DNA from 2 places in the Saccharothrix espanaensis DSM 44229 genome. Region 2 is predicted to be linked to the other one. Evidence: riboswitches for the same ligand, from Rfam matches in the RefSeq annotation. Region 2 holds a riboswitch; the other holds the start of a gene.
What was found. A riboswitch is a leader RNA that binds a small molecule or an ion and turns the genes downstream of it on or off. The one in region 2 is predicted to bind cobalamin.

Region 1 (7,625 bases), 2.8 Mb from region 2:
ACCGTGTGCGCCAGCCGCTCGGCGTCGAGGCCGTGGGCCGTGACGTGGTTGGCCAGGTTGACCGAGCCGAGGTTGCACACCGCGACCTCGTCGGCGCTGGTGTTGAGGGTGATCTCGGTGCACAGGTTGGACGAGTGCACGACGCCGGTGTGCTGCTGCGGCGACCGCAGGTTGCACGGGTCCTTGAACGTGATCCACGGGTGGCCGGTCTCGAACAGCATGGTCAGCATGCGCCGCCACAGGTCCGTCGCGCGGACGCGCTTGAACACGCGGATCTCGCCGCGGTCGGCGGCTTCCTCGTAGCCGCGGTAGCGGGCGGTGAAGTCCAAGCCGTACGCGTCGTGCAGGTCCGGCGTTTCGTCCGGGGAGAACAGGGTCCACTCGGCGTCCGCCTCGACCCGGCGCAGGAACTCGTCGGGCACCCAGTTCGCGGTGTTCATGTCGTGCGTGCGCCGCCGGTCGTCGCCGGTGTTCTTGCGCAGGTCGAGGAACTCCTCGACGTCGATGTGCCACGTCTCCAGGTACGCGCACGCCGCGCCCTTGCGCTTGCCGCCCTGGTTCACCGCGACCGCCGTGTCGTTGGCGATCTTGAGGAACGGCACGACGCCCTGCGACTGGCCGTTGGTGCCCTTGATGTGCGCGCCCATGCCGCGCACCGGGGTCCAGTCGTTGCCGAGCCCGCCGGAGAACTTCGCCAGCAGTGCGTTGTTCTGGTAGCTCTGGAAGATGCTCTTCAGGTCGTCGTCCACCGTGGTCAGGAAGCACGACGAGAGCTGGGCGCGGGTGGTGCCGGAGTTGAACAGCGTGGGGGTTGAGCACATGAAGTCGAAGGCCGACAGCAGTTCGTAGAACTCGATCGCCCGCGCCTCGCGGTCGTCCTCGCGCAGCGCCAGCCCCATCGCGACCCGCATGAAGAACGCCTGCGGCAACTCGTACCGGACGCCGTGGTCGTGCAGGAAGTAGCGGTCGTACAGGGTCTGCATGCCCAGGAAGTCGAACATGGCGTCGCGCTCGGGGCGGATCGCCGCCGCGATCCGGGCCACGTCGAACGACTCCAACGCGGGGTCGAGCCGGTCCAGCGCGACGCCCAGCCGCACGTACTCGGGGAAGTAGTCCACATAGGACAGCTGCTCGGCGGTGGCCTCGACCGGTCGGCCCGCGACCCTGGTCAGCACCTCGCGGCGGAGCTGGTCGAGCAGCAGGCGGGCGGCGACGAAGGAGTAGTTCGGCTCGGTCTCGACCAGCGTCCGCGCCGACATGACCAGCGCGACGGCCAGTTCGTCGACCGTGATGCCGTCGTAGAGCGCCCGCCGGACCTCGGTGAGCACCGGCTCGGCCGGCACGTCGGACAGCCCCGCGCACGCCTCGCCGACGACGACCGCGATCCGCTCCCAGTCCACCGGGACCAGCGCGCCCTCGGCGTCCTTCATCCGGAACTCGACCGCGACGGGGGCGAGTTCGCGTGCCTTCGCGTGCTCGTCGCGGTACAGCACGTACGCGCGGGCGACCTTGTGATGACCGCCGCGCATCAGCACGAGTTCCACCTGGTCCTGGATCTGCTCGATGTGCAGTGCGGTGTCGGGGCGGGCGTGCTTGAGCAGCGCGCCCTCCGCCTGCGAGGTCAACTCCGCCACGAGCGGGTGCAGGTGCGACGCCGCTGCCGCGACCTCGCCCTCGACGGCCAGGAACGCCTTGGTCAAGGCCACCTGGATCTTGCCTGGGTCGAACGCCGAAACGCTGCCGTCGCGTCGGATCACCCGCACCTGGCTGACCCCGGTGGCCGTGGTTGTGGTCGACAAAGCCCTCTCCTCGCGAGCCTCAACGGCCCGGAGCACGCGGCGACCACACAGCGCGCGCACGACGGCGCGTCATCCGTGTCGGCCCGCCCACGAGGCCCCGGACACGCGCGCGCCGGCCGGCGCGCGCATCGCTGGCAGGTCTTCGGACTCGCGGACACCCGGCCTTCCAGCCGGACCTACTGGCCGTCGCTTCCCAGGAGCGCGTGCTCCCAGTGCTTCGTGACGGCGGTTGTTTCCGCTCACCGCTGCGGGGCAGTCCCGGATTCGCACCGGGTTCCCTCTTGCCTCCTCGGCCCTCGAAGAGGGCGTCGGAACCATCGACGGGCGGAACACTACATGTTGTAGATCGGTCCGCAACACGGCCCCACATGGGCGTGTCGCGGACCGAACCTCGGGTGACCCTGATCGCCGGCCGGCGTGGCAAGGGTGGCGTGGAGACGCGTGCCGGACCGCGGCAGCACCATCCACAATGGACTGATCACTCGTCGGTAACGTGACTTCACGGCGGAGGAGCCCGCCGAGATCACCGGCACCCCGGGGAACGCTGCCGACTGCGGCGGTGGAGTGACTTTTCCCGGATCATGGGAGACCGTCCAGGGGTGCGTTACTCTCGATCCCACTGGTGGTTCGCTCCGGGCGATGGTCGGCCGGAGCGAGGCAAGAGGGAACCCGGTGTGAGTCCGGGACTGCCCCGCAGCGGTGAACGGGAACGAAAGCCGTCAATGAAGCACTGCGCGTGAGCGTGGGAAGCGACGGCCGGTAGGAGCGTGCTGTGCGCCCGTGAGTCCGAAGACCTGCCACCGGTCCGCGCGCCCACCGGGCCCGCGGTGTCCGGTGGCCTCTCGGGAGGGCTGCGGCGGACGCGGCTCGTGCCGCCCGCGAAGCGTCCCCGGGAATCCTCCGGCGTTCACGCACGCTCGCGAGGAGAGAGCCAGTGACCAGCGGAATCGGTGCCACCGTCCTGGGCTACCCCCGGATCGGTCCACGTCGGGAACTCAAGCGGGCCGTCGAGCGCTACTGGGTCGGGCGCACCGACCAGGACGCCCTGCTCGCCACGGCCGCCGAACTGCGCGCGGCCGGCTGGGCGGAGCTGCGCGACGCCGGGCTGGACTCGGTGCCGTCCAACACCTTCTCGTTCTACGACCACGTCCTGGACACCGCGTTCCTGGTGGGCGCGGTCCCGGCGCGCTACCGGCGCGAGTCGGAGCTGGACAGCTACTTCGCGGCGGCCCGGGGCACCGACGACCTGCCGCCGTTGGAACTGACCAAGTGGTTCGACACCAACTACCACTACCTGGTGCCCGAGATCGACCCCGGGACGGAGTTCCGACTGGCCGGTGACAAGCCGCTCGCGGAGTACCGCGAGGCCCGCGCGCTCGGGATCACGACCCGGCCGGTGGTCCTCGGGCCGGTGACGTTCCTGTTGCTGGCCAAAGGAACGAACCCGTTGGCCCGGTTGGATGACTTGGTGGACGTCTACGTCGAGCTGCTGGTGGCGCTGGCGGCCGAAGGTGCGCCGTGGGTGCAGCTCGACGAGCCGGCGTTCGCCGCCGACCGCTCGGAGGACGAACTGGCCGCGCTCGGCCGTGCCTATACCCGCCTGGCAGACCTGCACTCGCGGCCGAAGCTGCTGGTCACCGGCTACTACGGGTCTCTTGGCCCGGCGCTGGAAGTGCTGGCCGGCACCGCCGTCGAAGCGATCGGCGTCGATCTCGTCGCGGGCCCGGTGGACGGCATCGCGAGCGTGCCCGCGCTGCGGGACAAGACGCTGGTCGCCGGCGTGGTCGACGGCCGCAACGTGTGGCGCACCGACCTGCGGCAGGCGCTGGCCACCGCCGCGTCACTGCTCGGAACGGCCGAGGAGGTCGTGCTCTCGACGTCCTCGACGCTGCTGCACGTGCCCTACGACCTGGACGCCGAGACGGCGCTGGAACCGGGAGTGCGCGGGCGGTTGGCGTTCGCGCGGCAGAAGGTGCGCGAGGTCGTCCTGCTCGGCCAGGCGCTGCGCGACGGCGTGGACGGCGCGTGGGCGGACGCGCTCGACGAACCGATCGCCGCGCCCCGCCGTGACGACGCGATCCGGTCCCGGCTCGCCGGACTCGGGCCGCACCACCGCGACCGCGCGCCCTACGCCGAACGGGCCGCCGCGCAGGACGCCCGCCTCGCCCTGCCCGCGTTGCCGACGACCACCATCGGCTCGTTCCCGCAGACGACCGAGATCCGCACGGCCCGTGCCGGCCTGCGGTCGGGCGGGCTGTCGCGGGGCGAGTACGACGAGCGGATGCGCGCCGAGATCGGCCGCGTGATCGCGTTGCAGGAGGACATCGGGCTGGACGTCCTGGTGCACGGCGAGCCCGAGCGCAACGACATGGTGCAGTACTTCGCCGAGCACCTCGACGGGTTCGCGGTGACCGACCTGGGCTGGGTGCAGTCCTACGGCTCGCGGTGCGTCCGCCCGCCGATCCTGCACGGCGACGTCAGCCGACCGGAGCCGATCACCGTGCCGTGGAGCTCCTACGCGCAGTCGCTCACCGACCGGCCGGTGAAGGGCATGCTGACCGGCCCGGTGACCATCCTGGCGTGGTCGTTCGTGCGCGACGACCAGCCGCTGGGCGAGACCGCCGACCAGGTCGCGCTGGCGCTGCGCGACGAGATCGCCGACCTGGAGGCCGCCGGCATCAGGGTGATCCAGGTGGACGAGCCCGCGCTGCGCGAACTCCTGCCGCTGCGGGCGGCCGAGCACGCGGCGTACCTGGAGTGGTCGGTCGGCGCGTTCCGGCTGGCCACCGCCGGCGCGGCGACCGACACCCAGATCCACACCCACCTGTGCTACTCGGAGTTCGGCGAGGTCATCGACGCCATCGACGGCCTGGGTGCGGACGTGACCACGATCGAGGCGGCCCGGTCGAAGATGGAGGTCTTGGCCGACCTCCGCTCGGCCGGCTTCAGCCGGGGCGTCGGACCGGGCGTCTACGACATCCACTCACCCCGCGTCCCGGCCACCGACGAGGTCGCGGACCTGGTCGCCGCCGCGTCCCGCGTGGTGGCGGGCAACAGGCTGTGGGTCAACCCGGACTGCGGCCTCAAGACCCGAGGCTACGCGGAGGTGGAACCGGCGCTGCGCAACCTGGTCGCGGCCACCCGCCGAGTCCGCGACAGCCTGGCGTGACCTGACCGGGTGCCCCGGCCCGCCGGGGCACCCGACGCCGGTCATGTCGCCGGAAGTGGCCCAGGGCGCAGTGGTCCGCACCCCGGTCGACACCCAGCGTTGCGGCAACTCGTGGCTTGCCACGGCGCGGCGGTGACACCGGAGCAGGTGCCGGTGACGATCGTCGATGCGAACGACGCGAAAGGGCCGGCGTCCGGAGTCCGCGGCCGGCGACTCGGCCTCGGTGGGATGGTCGGTCGTCCGTTTTGACCTGGCGCGGGTGGTGCTCCGCGACGGCGAGATCGTGTCGGTCGGCTTCCACACCCCGGCCGAGGCCCGGCCGAAGGCGAAGCGGTTGTGGTTGCGGCCGTCTGGTAGAGGCTGTCGTGGATGCCGTCGGCCAGGACCAGGGTTCCGACGTGGCCGGCCCGCGCCGGCCTAGTGGCCGCGACGGCGCCCAGCATCACCAGCCGGACGTGGGAGCGGCCCCGGGGTGATCAGCGCGGAGTCGCGCGGCCGGGGGAGGTCTCCGGTGGCCCACCGGTGGGGAGTTGCCGGTCCGGCGAGCTGATCCGCTTCATCACGGCGGCCGAGACTGCGACGAGGGCGACACCGGCCAGGATGTCCACGACGTAGTGGTGTCCGGTGACGAGGACGACGAACGCGGTCAGGAGGGGGAACACCCACGCCGACCGGGCGACTCGTGGGGCGTGGTCGCGCAGGGTCGTCCACAGGGCGTAGGCGCACCAGGTGGTCCACGCGACGTGCATGCTCGGCATGGCGGCCAACAGGTTCACGCCTGGGCGCGGGACGCGGGACTCGGCGCTGAAGAGGATGTCGTGCGTGGCCAGGTAGTCGACGATGCCGGGTTGGGCGAAGCGCGGCGGAGCCTCCGGGAAGAGCCAGACGAGCAGGAGGTCCAGGAGCATCATGACGACCAGGACGGTCCGCAGGTGGCTGTACCGCGCTCGTCGGGCGATGTAGAGCCAGATCAGGACCGCCGGCACGGCCAGGATGCTCAGGCGGTAGAAGTAGCCGGTCAGGTGGATCGCGGCGGGGTGGGCGAGAATCGCTTGGTTGAGCGGTTGTTCGATGGCGATGTGGAGCATCTGCTCCAGTCGCTGGACTTGCAGGGCGTTGCTCGTCGCCGCCGGGTCACCACGGTCGACCGCCGCGCGGGCCAGGCCGAACGCGACGTACCCGGCGATCAGCAGCGGGACTTCGAAGTACCACGCGAACCGCTTGTGCATGAGGGGTAAGAGAGGCACGGGGCACGACGGTACGCGGGGCGTGGAGGGTGACCTCGCCCGACCCGCCGTCGCGGTGACTGACCAAACCGGCTCGTCTCACTGGCCGTCGTCCGGGTCAGTCGCGGAGCCGCGCGAACTTCGCCGGCAGGTCCCCAGCGGTTCCGTACGCGTGGGTCGACTTCTGCCTGACCGTCACGTCCGTGATCACGGCACGCCATGCGGCGGCGACCCGCCGGTTGGGCGGTTGGTGCGCTTGGGCAGGCCCGTTGCGACCATCTGGACGTCGATTCGAGGCCGAGATAGCGCCGTACGCACGAACCGAGCATGATTCACCTTGTGCGGAAAGGGAACTCACTACGTTCTTCCCGGTGCGAATCCTCTTCTCCAGCCTCGGCTCTTACGGACACACCTTCCCCCTCCTGCCGCTCGCGATCGCCGCACGCGAGGTGGGGCACGACGTCACGTTCGTGACCACGGCCCCGTTCGCGGGCGCGGTGACCACGTACGGCATCGACCACGTCGCCGGCGGCATGGACATGCTCGCCGCGTTCGAGCTCGCCAACGCCGGTCCGGCGGCCCGGAAAGCACCCGACTTCCGGCCCGAGCGGGTGTCGAGGGTGTTCGGCTCGATCCTGCCGCGCAGCTGTGCTGCCGACCTCGGGCCCATCATCGTCGACCGCAAGCCGGACCTCGTCGTGCACGAGCTGGCCAACCCCGGTGCCGGGCTCGCCGCGAAAGTCGCCGACATACCCGCGGTGTGCCACTCGTTCGGCCGGAGGTGGCGGCCGACAGGACCTCCCGAGGCCATGCGCGCCAACCTGGCCGAGGTCGCCGCCGACCTCGGCGTCGACCTGTCCGACGGCGACCTCATGTCGTTGGGCAACCCCTACCTCGACATCTGCCCGCCATCGGTGCAGGACCCGGAGTTCCCGATCCCGCCGGCCGACACCATCCCGCTGCGACCGGTGCCGTTCTCCGAGCCCGGCGAGCTGCCGTCGTGGGTGCGCGAGCACCGCGATCCGTTGGTGTACTTGACGTTGGGCACGGCGTTCGGCGACGCGGGGGTGCTGCGCACCGCGATCGCGGGGCTGGCCACGGTGGGCGCGAAGGTGTTCGTGTCCACCGGTCCGAGCGTCACGGTGCGCGCGTTGGGCGACGTGCCGGACAACGTGGTGGTGCGGCCGTGGCTGCCGCAAGCGGACCTCCTGCCACACGTGGACCTCGTGGTGCACCACGGCGGTGCCGGCGCCACGATGGGCACGTTCGCCACGGGCGTTCCGCACCTGGTCTTACCGCAGGGTGCCGACCAGTTCAGCAACGCCGACGTGGTGACCGCCGCCGGGCTCGGCGACCAGGTGCTCGCCGCCGACCTGACCGCCGAGCTGATCGCGACCAAGGCACGCCGCCTGCTCACCGACGACGCCGTGC
Region 2 (7,625 bases):
AGTTCCGCTTCCGCGTGCGCCCGCACGAAGTTGTCCGACGCCGCCTCGTCCAACCCGGCCACGAGCTGCACCGCGTCGTCCAACAACGCCACCACGTGCGGGAAGGCGTCCCGGAAGAAGCCGGAGATCCGCACCGTGACGTCGATGCGCGGCCGGTCCAACTCCTCCAGCGGCACGACTTCCAGTCCGGTCACCCGGCGCGACTGGTCGTCCCACACCGGCCGGACACCCATCAGCGCCAGCACTTCCGCGATGTCGTCACCCGAGGTGCGCATCGCCGACGTGCCCCACACCGACAACCCGACCGACGCGGGCCACTCGCCGTTGTCCGCGCGGTAGCGCTCCAGCAGCGAGTCGGCCATCGCCTGCCCGGTCTCCCAGGCCAGCTTCGACGGCACGGCCTTCGGGTCCACCGAGTAGAAGTTGCGGCCGGTCGGCAGCACGTTCACCAGGCCCCGCAACGGGGATCCGCTCGGCCCGGCCGGCACGTACCCGCCGTTCAACGCGTGCAGCACGTGCGTCATCTCGTCGGTCGTGCGGGCCAGCCGCGGCACGACCTCCAGCGCACCGAACTCCAGGATCCGCACCACGTCCTCGGACTCGTCCAGCGTCCGCGCGACCGCCGGGTCCCAGTCCGCGTCTTCCATCGCCTGCACGAGTTCCCGCGCCCGCGCCTCCACGGCGTCCGTCGACGCGCGCGTGGTGTCCTTGAGCCCCAACGCTTCCCGCAACCCGGGCAGCGCGGCCACCTGGCCGGCCCACATCTGCTTGGCCTGCAGGATCGACAGCACCAGGTTGACCCGGGTGTCACCGGTCGGGGCCTGGCCCAGGACGTGCAGGCCGTCGCGGATCTGGACGTCCTTGATCTCGCACAGCCAGCCGTCCACGTGCAGGATCAGCTCGTCGAACTCGGCGTCGTGCGGCCGGTCGTCCAGGCCCAGGTCGTGGTCCAGCTTCGCGGCCTGGATCAGGGTCCAGATCTGCGCGCGGATCGCGGGCAGCTTGGCCGGGTCCATCGCGGCGATGTTGCCGTGCTCGTCGAGCAGCTGCTCCAGGCGCGCGATGTCGCCGTAGCTGTCCGCGCGGGCCATCGGCGGCACCAGGTGGTCGACCAGGGTGGCGTGCGCGCGGCGCTTGGCCTGCGTGCCCTCGCCCGGGTCGTTGACCAGGAACGGGTAGATCAGCGGCAGGTCGCCCAGCGCCGCGTCCGGGCCGCAGCCGGCGGACATGCCGACCGTCTTGCCGGGCAGCCACTCCAGGTTGCCGTGCTTGCCGACGTGCACCACGGCGTCCGCGCCGAACTCGGCCTCCAGCCACCGGTAGGCGGCCAGGTAGTGGTGGCTGGGCGGCAGGTCCGGGTCGTGGTAGATGGCGATCGGGTTCTCGCCGAACCCGCGCGGCGGCTGCACCATCACCACCACGTTGCCCGATCGCAGGCCGGCCAGCACGATCTCGCCCTCGCGGTCCTTCGACCGGTCCACGAACAGCTCGCCGGGCGCTTGGCCCCAGTGCCGTTCCATGTCCTCGCGGGTGTCCTCGGGCAGCGTCGCGTACCACTCGCGGTAGCGCGCGGCGGGCAGCCGCACCGGGTTGCCCTGGAGCTGCTCCTCGGTCAGCCAGTCGACGTCCTGGCCGCCGGCCGCGATGAGCGCGTGGATCAGCGCGTCACCGTCCAGCTCGGCCACGCCCGGCAGCTCGTCGCCGATGTCGTAACCGTTGTCCCGCAACGCCGCCAGCAGCCGGACCGCGCTGGCCGGGGTGTCCAGGCCGACCGCGTTGCCGATCCGCGAGTGCTTGGTCGGGTAGGCCGACAGCATGATCACGACCTTGCGGTCGGCCGGCGGGATGTGCCGCAGCCTCCCGTGCCGCACCGCGATCCCGGCCACGCGCAGCGCCCGCTCCGGGTCTGCCACGTACACGGTCAGGCCGTCCTCGTCGATCTCCTTGAAGGAGAACGGGACGGTGATGATCCGGCCGTCGAACTCGGGGATCGCCACCTGGGTCGCGGTGTCCAAAGGGGACAGACCGTCGTCGTTCCCGTCCCACGCCGCACGGCTGCTGGTCAGGCAGAGCCCTTGCAGGATCGGGATGTCCAGCTCGGCCAGCGCGCCCACGTCCCACGCGTCGTCGTCGCCACCGGCCGACGCGGTCGCGGGCTTCGTCCCGCCCGCCGCCAGCACCGTGACGACCAGCGCGTCGGCCTTGCGCAGCTCCGCCAGCAACGCCGGCTCCGCCGTGCGCAAGGACGCGCAGTACACCGGCAGCGCCCGGCCGCCCTTTTCCTCGATCGCGTCGCACAGCGCGTGCACGAACGCCGTGTTCCCGGCCACGTGGTGCGCCCGGTAGTACAACACCGCCACCACCGGCCTCGCACGGCCCGTCTCAACCGACTCAGCCGACTCGACAGGCCCAACCGACTCGACCGACCCCGCCGGCTCGGGCCGCTCCAGCACGCCCCAGTTCGGCGCCGCCTCGGGCGGGTTGAAGCCGAACCCGGTCAGCAGGACCGTGTCGGACAGGAACTTGTGCAGCTCGGCGAGGTTCACCGGGCCGCCGTGGGCCAGGTAGGCGTGCGCCTCGGCGCAGACGCCGCCGGGCACGGTGGACAGCTCCATCAGCGGCGCGTCCGGGTTCTGCTCACCGCCCAGCACCACCACCGGGCGGGGGCCGGCGAGCAGCCGGTCCAGGCCCTCTTCCCACATCCGCCGCCCGCCCAGGATGCGCACCACCACCAGGTCGACGCCCTCCAGCAGGGCGGGCAGGTCGTCGGCGGTCAGCCGGGCGGGGTTGCCCAGTCGGTAGTCCGCACCGCTCGAACGGGCGGACAGCAGGTCCGTGTCAGAGGTCGACAGCAGCAGGATCACGTGCGGGCTCCATCCCTCGGGGGTCCTCGCCCCAGGTCGTAGGGGACGGCGGGCGGAGTTCCTGACTCCCGGGCTCGCGCCCGGTCACAGTGGCGGGACCGCGCCGGATTCACACCGGCTTCCTCCTGTTGCTTCGCCGTTCGGAAGTCACCCTAACGGGCGGTTAGCATCCAGCCCATGCCCCAGGACCGTGAACGCCCCGACGCCTGCCCCGGCGCGGTCGACGTGCACCGGGCCGCGGACGGCGGGCTGGCGCGGGTCAGGGTGCCCGGCGGCACGCTGACCGCCGACCGGTTCGACGTCGTCCGGCAGGCCGCGCTGGACCTGGGCGACGGCACGATCGAACTCACGTCACGGGCGAACGTGCAGATCAGGGGCCTGACACCGGGTGCGGAGCACGAGCTGGGCGCACGTCTGCGCGAGGCCGGCCTGCTGCCCTCGCCGACCCACGAGCGGATGCGCAACATCATCGCCGCGCCGCTGGAGGACAACCAGGACCTGGTGGACGCCGTGGACGCCGCGCTGTGCCGGGTCCCCGCACTGGCCTACCTGCCCGGACGCTTCCTGGTCACGATCGGTGAGGCGGTCAGCGGCCTGGGCGGCGACATCGGCCTGGTGGGTGACGCGCTGTTCCTGGCCGGCCAGGATTCGGGACTGCGCGTGACCGACCCGGTCGCCGCCGTGGTCGCCGCCGCCGAGGAGTTCCAGGCGATCCGCGACACCGCGTGGCGTTTGTCCGAAGTGGACGACGGTGTGCGGAAGATCACCGCCTCCCTGAGCACCACCACCCCCGCCCTGGCCACTTCGAGCCCCAGAACCCTTACCGCGACTGTGATCCCGGTCGCACCCGGCCCAACCTCACCCGGCCCAGTCGCACCCGGCCCAGCTTCCACCGGCCCAGCTTCCACCGGTCCGGCCTCAGCCTCCCCACCCCCGGCGGACCGCCTCGTGGCGGGCGTGCCGCTGGGCCGGTTGGACGCACGGCTGCTGGCCGGCACGCCGGTCCGGATCACGCCGTGGCGCAGCGTCGTGGTGCCCGCCGGCACTGACACGTCGGGGCTGTTCACCGACCCCGCGTCGCCGTGGCGCGGGGTGACCGCGTGCACCGGCCGGCCGGGCTGCGCGAAGTCGCTGACCGACGTGCGCGCCGACGCGGCCCGCTGGATCGGCACCCCGCACCGGGGCCAGGTGCACTGGTCGGGCTGCGCCCGGCGGTGCGGCCGGCCCGCGGGCGACGTGGTGGAGTTCGTCGCGACCGGCGACGGGTACGAGGAGATCAGGTGACCAGCTACATCAAGGACGGCGCGGAGATCTACCGGCGGTCGTTCGCCACCATCCGCGCCGAGACCGACCTGTCGGGCCTGCCGACGGACGTCGCGCGGGTCGCGGTGCGGATGATCCACGCGTGCGGCATGGTCGACCTGGTCGACGACATCGGCTACTCCCCCGGGGTCGTCTCCGCCGCCCGGGAGGCGTTGCTGGCCGGCGCGCCGGTGCTGTGCGACGCGCAGATGGTCGCGTCCGGCGTGACCCGGCGCAGGCTGCCCGCCGACAACGAGGTGCTGTGCCTGCTCGGCGACCCGAGGGTGCCCGCGCTGGCCGAGGAGCTGGGCAACACCCGCAGCGCCGCCGCGCTGGAGCTGTGGGGCGAACGGCTCGGCGGCGCGGTGGTCGCCATCGGCAACGCCCCGACCGCCCTGTTCCACCTGCTCGACCTGGTCGCCGCGGGCGCGCCCCGGCCGGCCGCCGTGCTGGGCATCCCGGTCGGGTTCATCGGGGCCGCCGAGTCCAAGCAGGCGCTCGCCGAGAGCGGGCTGGAGCACCTGGTCGTGCGCGGTCGGCGCGGCGGCAGCGCCATGACCGCGGCGGCCGTCAACGCGATCGCGAGCGAGGACGAATGACCGGCAGGCTGTACGGCGTCGGGGTCGGCCCCGGCGACCCGGAACTGGTGACCGTGAAGGCGGCCCGGCTGATCGGCGCGGCCGACGTCGTGGTGTTCCACAGCGCCCGGCACGGCCGCAGCGTCGCGCGCCGGATCGCCGAGCCGTACCTGCGCGGCGACCAGGTCGAGGAGCAGCTGGTCTACCCGGTGACGACCGAGGACTCCGACGACTACCAGGGCGAGATCGACGCGTTCTACGCCGAGTGCGCCGCGCGGCTGGCCGCGCACCTCGACGCCGGGCGGACCGTCGTGGTGCTGGCCGCCGGCGACCCGTTCTTCTACGGCTCGTACATGCACCTGCACAAGCGACTGGCCGACAAGTACCCGGCCGAGGTGGTCCCCGGTGTCACGTCGGTCAGCGCCGGTTCGGCGGTGATCGGCCGCCCGCTCGTCGAACGCGACGAGGTGCTGACCGTCCTGCCCGGCACGCTGCCGGTGGACGCGCTGGCCGGGCACCTCGCGGCGGGCGACCCGGTGGCGATCATGAAGCTGGGCCGGACGTTCCCGCGCGTGCGGGAGGCGCTGGAGCGGTCCGGGCGGCTGGCCGAGGCCTGGTACGTCGAACGCGCCACGACCGGCCGGCAGCGCACCGCGCCGCTCGCCGAGGTCGACGCCGACGACGTTCCCTACTTCTCCCTGGCCCTGCTCCCCAGCAAAGCCACTCCCCCCACCACCCCCGACACCGGCAGCCACGCCGCTCCCGACGCCACCCCCCACACCCACACCGCATCCGACCCCGCCCGAGCGACGGGTCAGGTCGTCGTGGTCGGGTTGGGTCCGGCGGGGCCGGAGTGGCTCACGCCCGAGGCCCGGCAGGCGTTGGCCGAGGCCGAGGACCTGGTCGGGTACGTCACCTACCTGGACCGGGTGGCCGACGAGCCGGGGCAGCGCAAGCACGCGTCGGACAACAAGGTCGAGTCCGAGCGGGCCGCGTTCGCGCTCGACCTGGCCCGGCGCGGCCGGAAGGTCGCGGTGGTGTCCTCCGGCGACCCCGGCGTGTTCGCGATGGCCAGCGCGGTGCTGGAGGTGGCGGCCGAGGAGCAGTTCGCGGACGTCCCGGTGCGGGTGCTGCCCGGACTCACCGCCGCGCACGCCGTGGCCAGCCGGGCCGGTGCGCCGCTGGGCCACGACTACTGCGTGCTCTCGCTGTCCGACCGGCTCAAGCCGTGGGAGGTCATCGCCGAACGGCTGGAGGCCGCCGCGAAGGCCGATCTCGTGCTGGCGATCTACAACCCGGCGTCGCGCAGCCGGCGGTGGCAGGTCGAGTCGGCCCGCGACCTGCTGCTGCGGCACCGCTCGCCGGACACGCCCGTGGTGGTCGGCCGGGACGTCGGCGGCCCCGAGGAGACCGTCCGCGTGGTGCGGCTGGCCGACCTCGACCCGGAGACGATCGACATGCGGTGCCTGCTGATCGTCGGGTCCTCGCAGACCCTGCGCACCGGGCGGGGCGCGGTGTTCACGCCCCGGCGCTACCCGTCGTGAGCCACGCCAGCGCCGCGTCCACCCCCGACACGGTGGGCGCGGCGGGCGCGGGCGGGCGGCGGACCAGCACCACGGGCAGCCCGAGGGTGCGTGCGGCGTCCAGCTTGGCCGACGTCATGTCGCCGCCGCTGTCCTTGGTGACCAGCACTTCCACGCCGTAGCGGCGCATCAGGGCCAGCTCACCGTCCACTGTGTACGGTCCTCGGTCCAGCACGACCTCCAGCGCGGTGCCGCCGGCGGGCGGGTCGACGGTCCGCGCCACGCCGGCGGTGAACGCGTCCAGCCCGTCGCGCCCGGTGGTCACGAACGCCCGCCGCGCGCCGACCACCGCCGCCGCCTCGGCGATCGAGCCGACCCACGTCCAGCGGTCGCCGGGGCGCTCGGTCCAGCCCGGTCGGCGCAGCACCAGGAACGGCACGCCGGCCGCGCGGGTCGCGGCGAGCGCGTTGGCCGTGATCCGGTCGGCGAACGGGTGCGTGGCGTCGACCACGGCGTCCACCCGCTCGGCCCGCAGGTAGGCGACCAGCCCGGCCACCCCGCCGAACCCGCCGACCCGCACCTCCCCCGCCGGCAGCCGGGGCGAGGCGACCCGCCCGGCCAACGACGACACCACCCGGAACCCCGACACCGCGCGCCGCGCCAGCTCCCGCGCCTCGCCCGTCCCGCCGAGCACCAACACCGTCTTCACCTCACCACCGCCCGCCCCACGCCCACCCCGCCCAACGGCAGGCTGCTCCACGCCGAGCCACGCCCCCGGACTCCCCACGCCGGCAGGCCACGCCTGGGCGCGCCCGGCGCCGTAGTCCGGCAGGTCGGCAGCGTCACGGGCGGCATCGGGCCGTCGAGTACAGGTGGCTGTCGAGGAAGCCTTCCGCGGCCAGCACCTCGCCGACGATGATCACCGCCGTGCGCTTGATCCCGGCGTCGGCCACTTGGCCTGCGATGGTGGCGAGCGTGCCGCGCAGCACGAGTTCGTCGGCCCGGCTCGCGTACGCCACGACCGCCGCCGGGCACCGCGGCCCGTAGTTCGGCAGCAGCTCGGCGACCACCTCCGCGATCCGCTGCACCGCCAGGTGCAGCACGACCGTGGCCCGCGACTTCCCGAGCACCGCCAGGTCCTCACCCGGCGGCATCGGGGTGGCGCGCGCGGAGGTGCGGGTCAGGATCACCGTCTGGCCGACGCCGGGCACGGTCAGCTCGCGCTTGAGCGACGCCGCCGCCGCCGCGAACGCCGGCACCCCGGGCGTCACGTCGTACGGGATGCCCAGCGCGTCCAGCCGCCGCATCTGCTCGGCCATCGCGCTGTACACCGACGGGTCGCCCGAGTGCAGGCGCGC

Region 1: another riboswitch for cobalamin. It lies ahead of BN6_RS23800 (ribonucleoside-diphosphate reductase subunit alpha); the one in region 2 lies ahead of cobN (cobaltochelatase subunit CobN).

The regions. Positions count from the first base shown of each region.
Region 1 is NC_019673.1:5,492,484-5,500,108, reverse strand. It holds gene BN6_RS23800 (ribonucleoside-diphosphate reductase subunit alpha) at 1-1,799, opposite strand, end outside; cobalamin riboswitch at 1,916-2,133, opposite strand; cobalamin riboswitch at 2,406-2,615, shown strand; gene metE (5-methyltetrahydropteroyltriglutamate--homocysteine S-methyltransferase) at 2,734-4,968, shown strand; gene BN6_RS23790 (phosphatase PAP2 family protein) at 5,445-6,215, opposite strand; gene BN6_RS23785 (glycosyltransferase) at 6,566-7,625, shown strand, end outside.
Region 2 is NC_019673.1:2,729,850-2,737,474, reverse strand. It holds gene cobN (cobaltochelatase subunit CobN) at 1-2,864, opposite strand, end outside; cobalamin riboswitch at 2,901-3,034, opposite strand; gene BN6_RS12535 (hypothetical protein) at 3,042-4,148, shown strand; gene BN6_RS12530 (precorrin-8X methylmutase) at 4,145-4,765, shown strand; gene BN6_RS12525 (precorrin-2 C(20)-methyltransferase) at 4,762-6,288, shown strand; gene BN6_RS12520 (cobalt-precorrin-6A reductase) at 6,263-6,976, opposite strand; gene cobM (precorrin-4 C(11)-methyltransferase) at 7,110-7,625, opposite strand, start outside.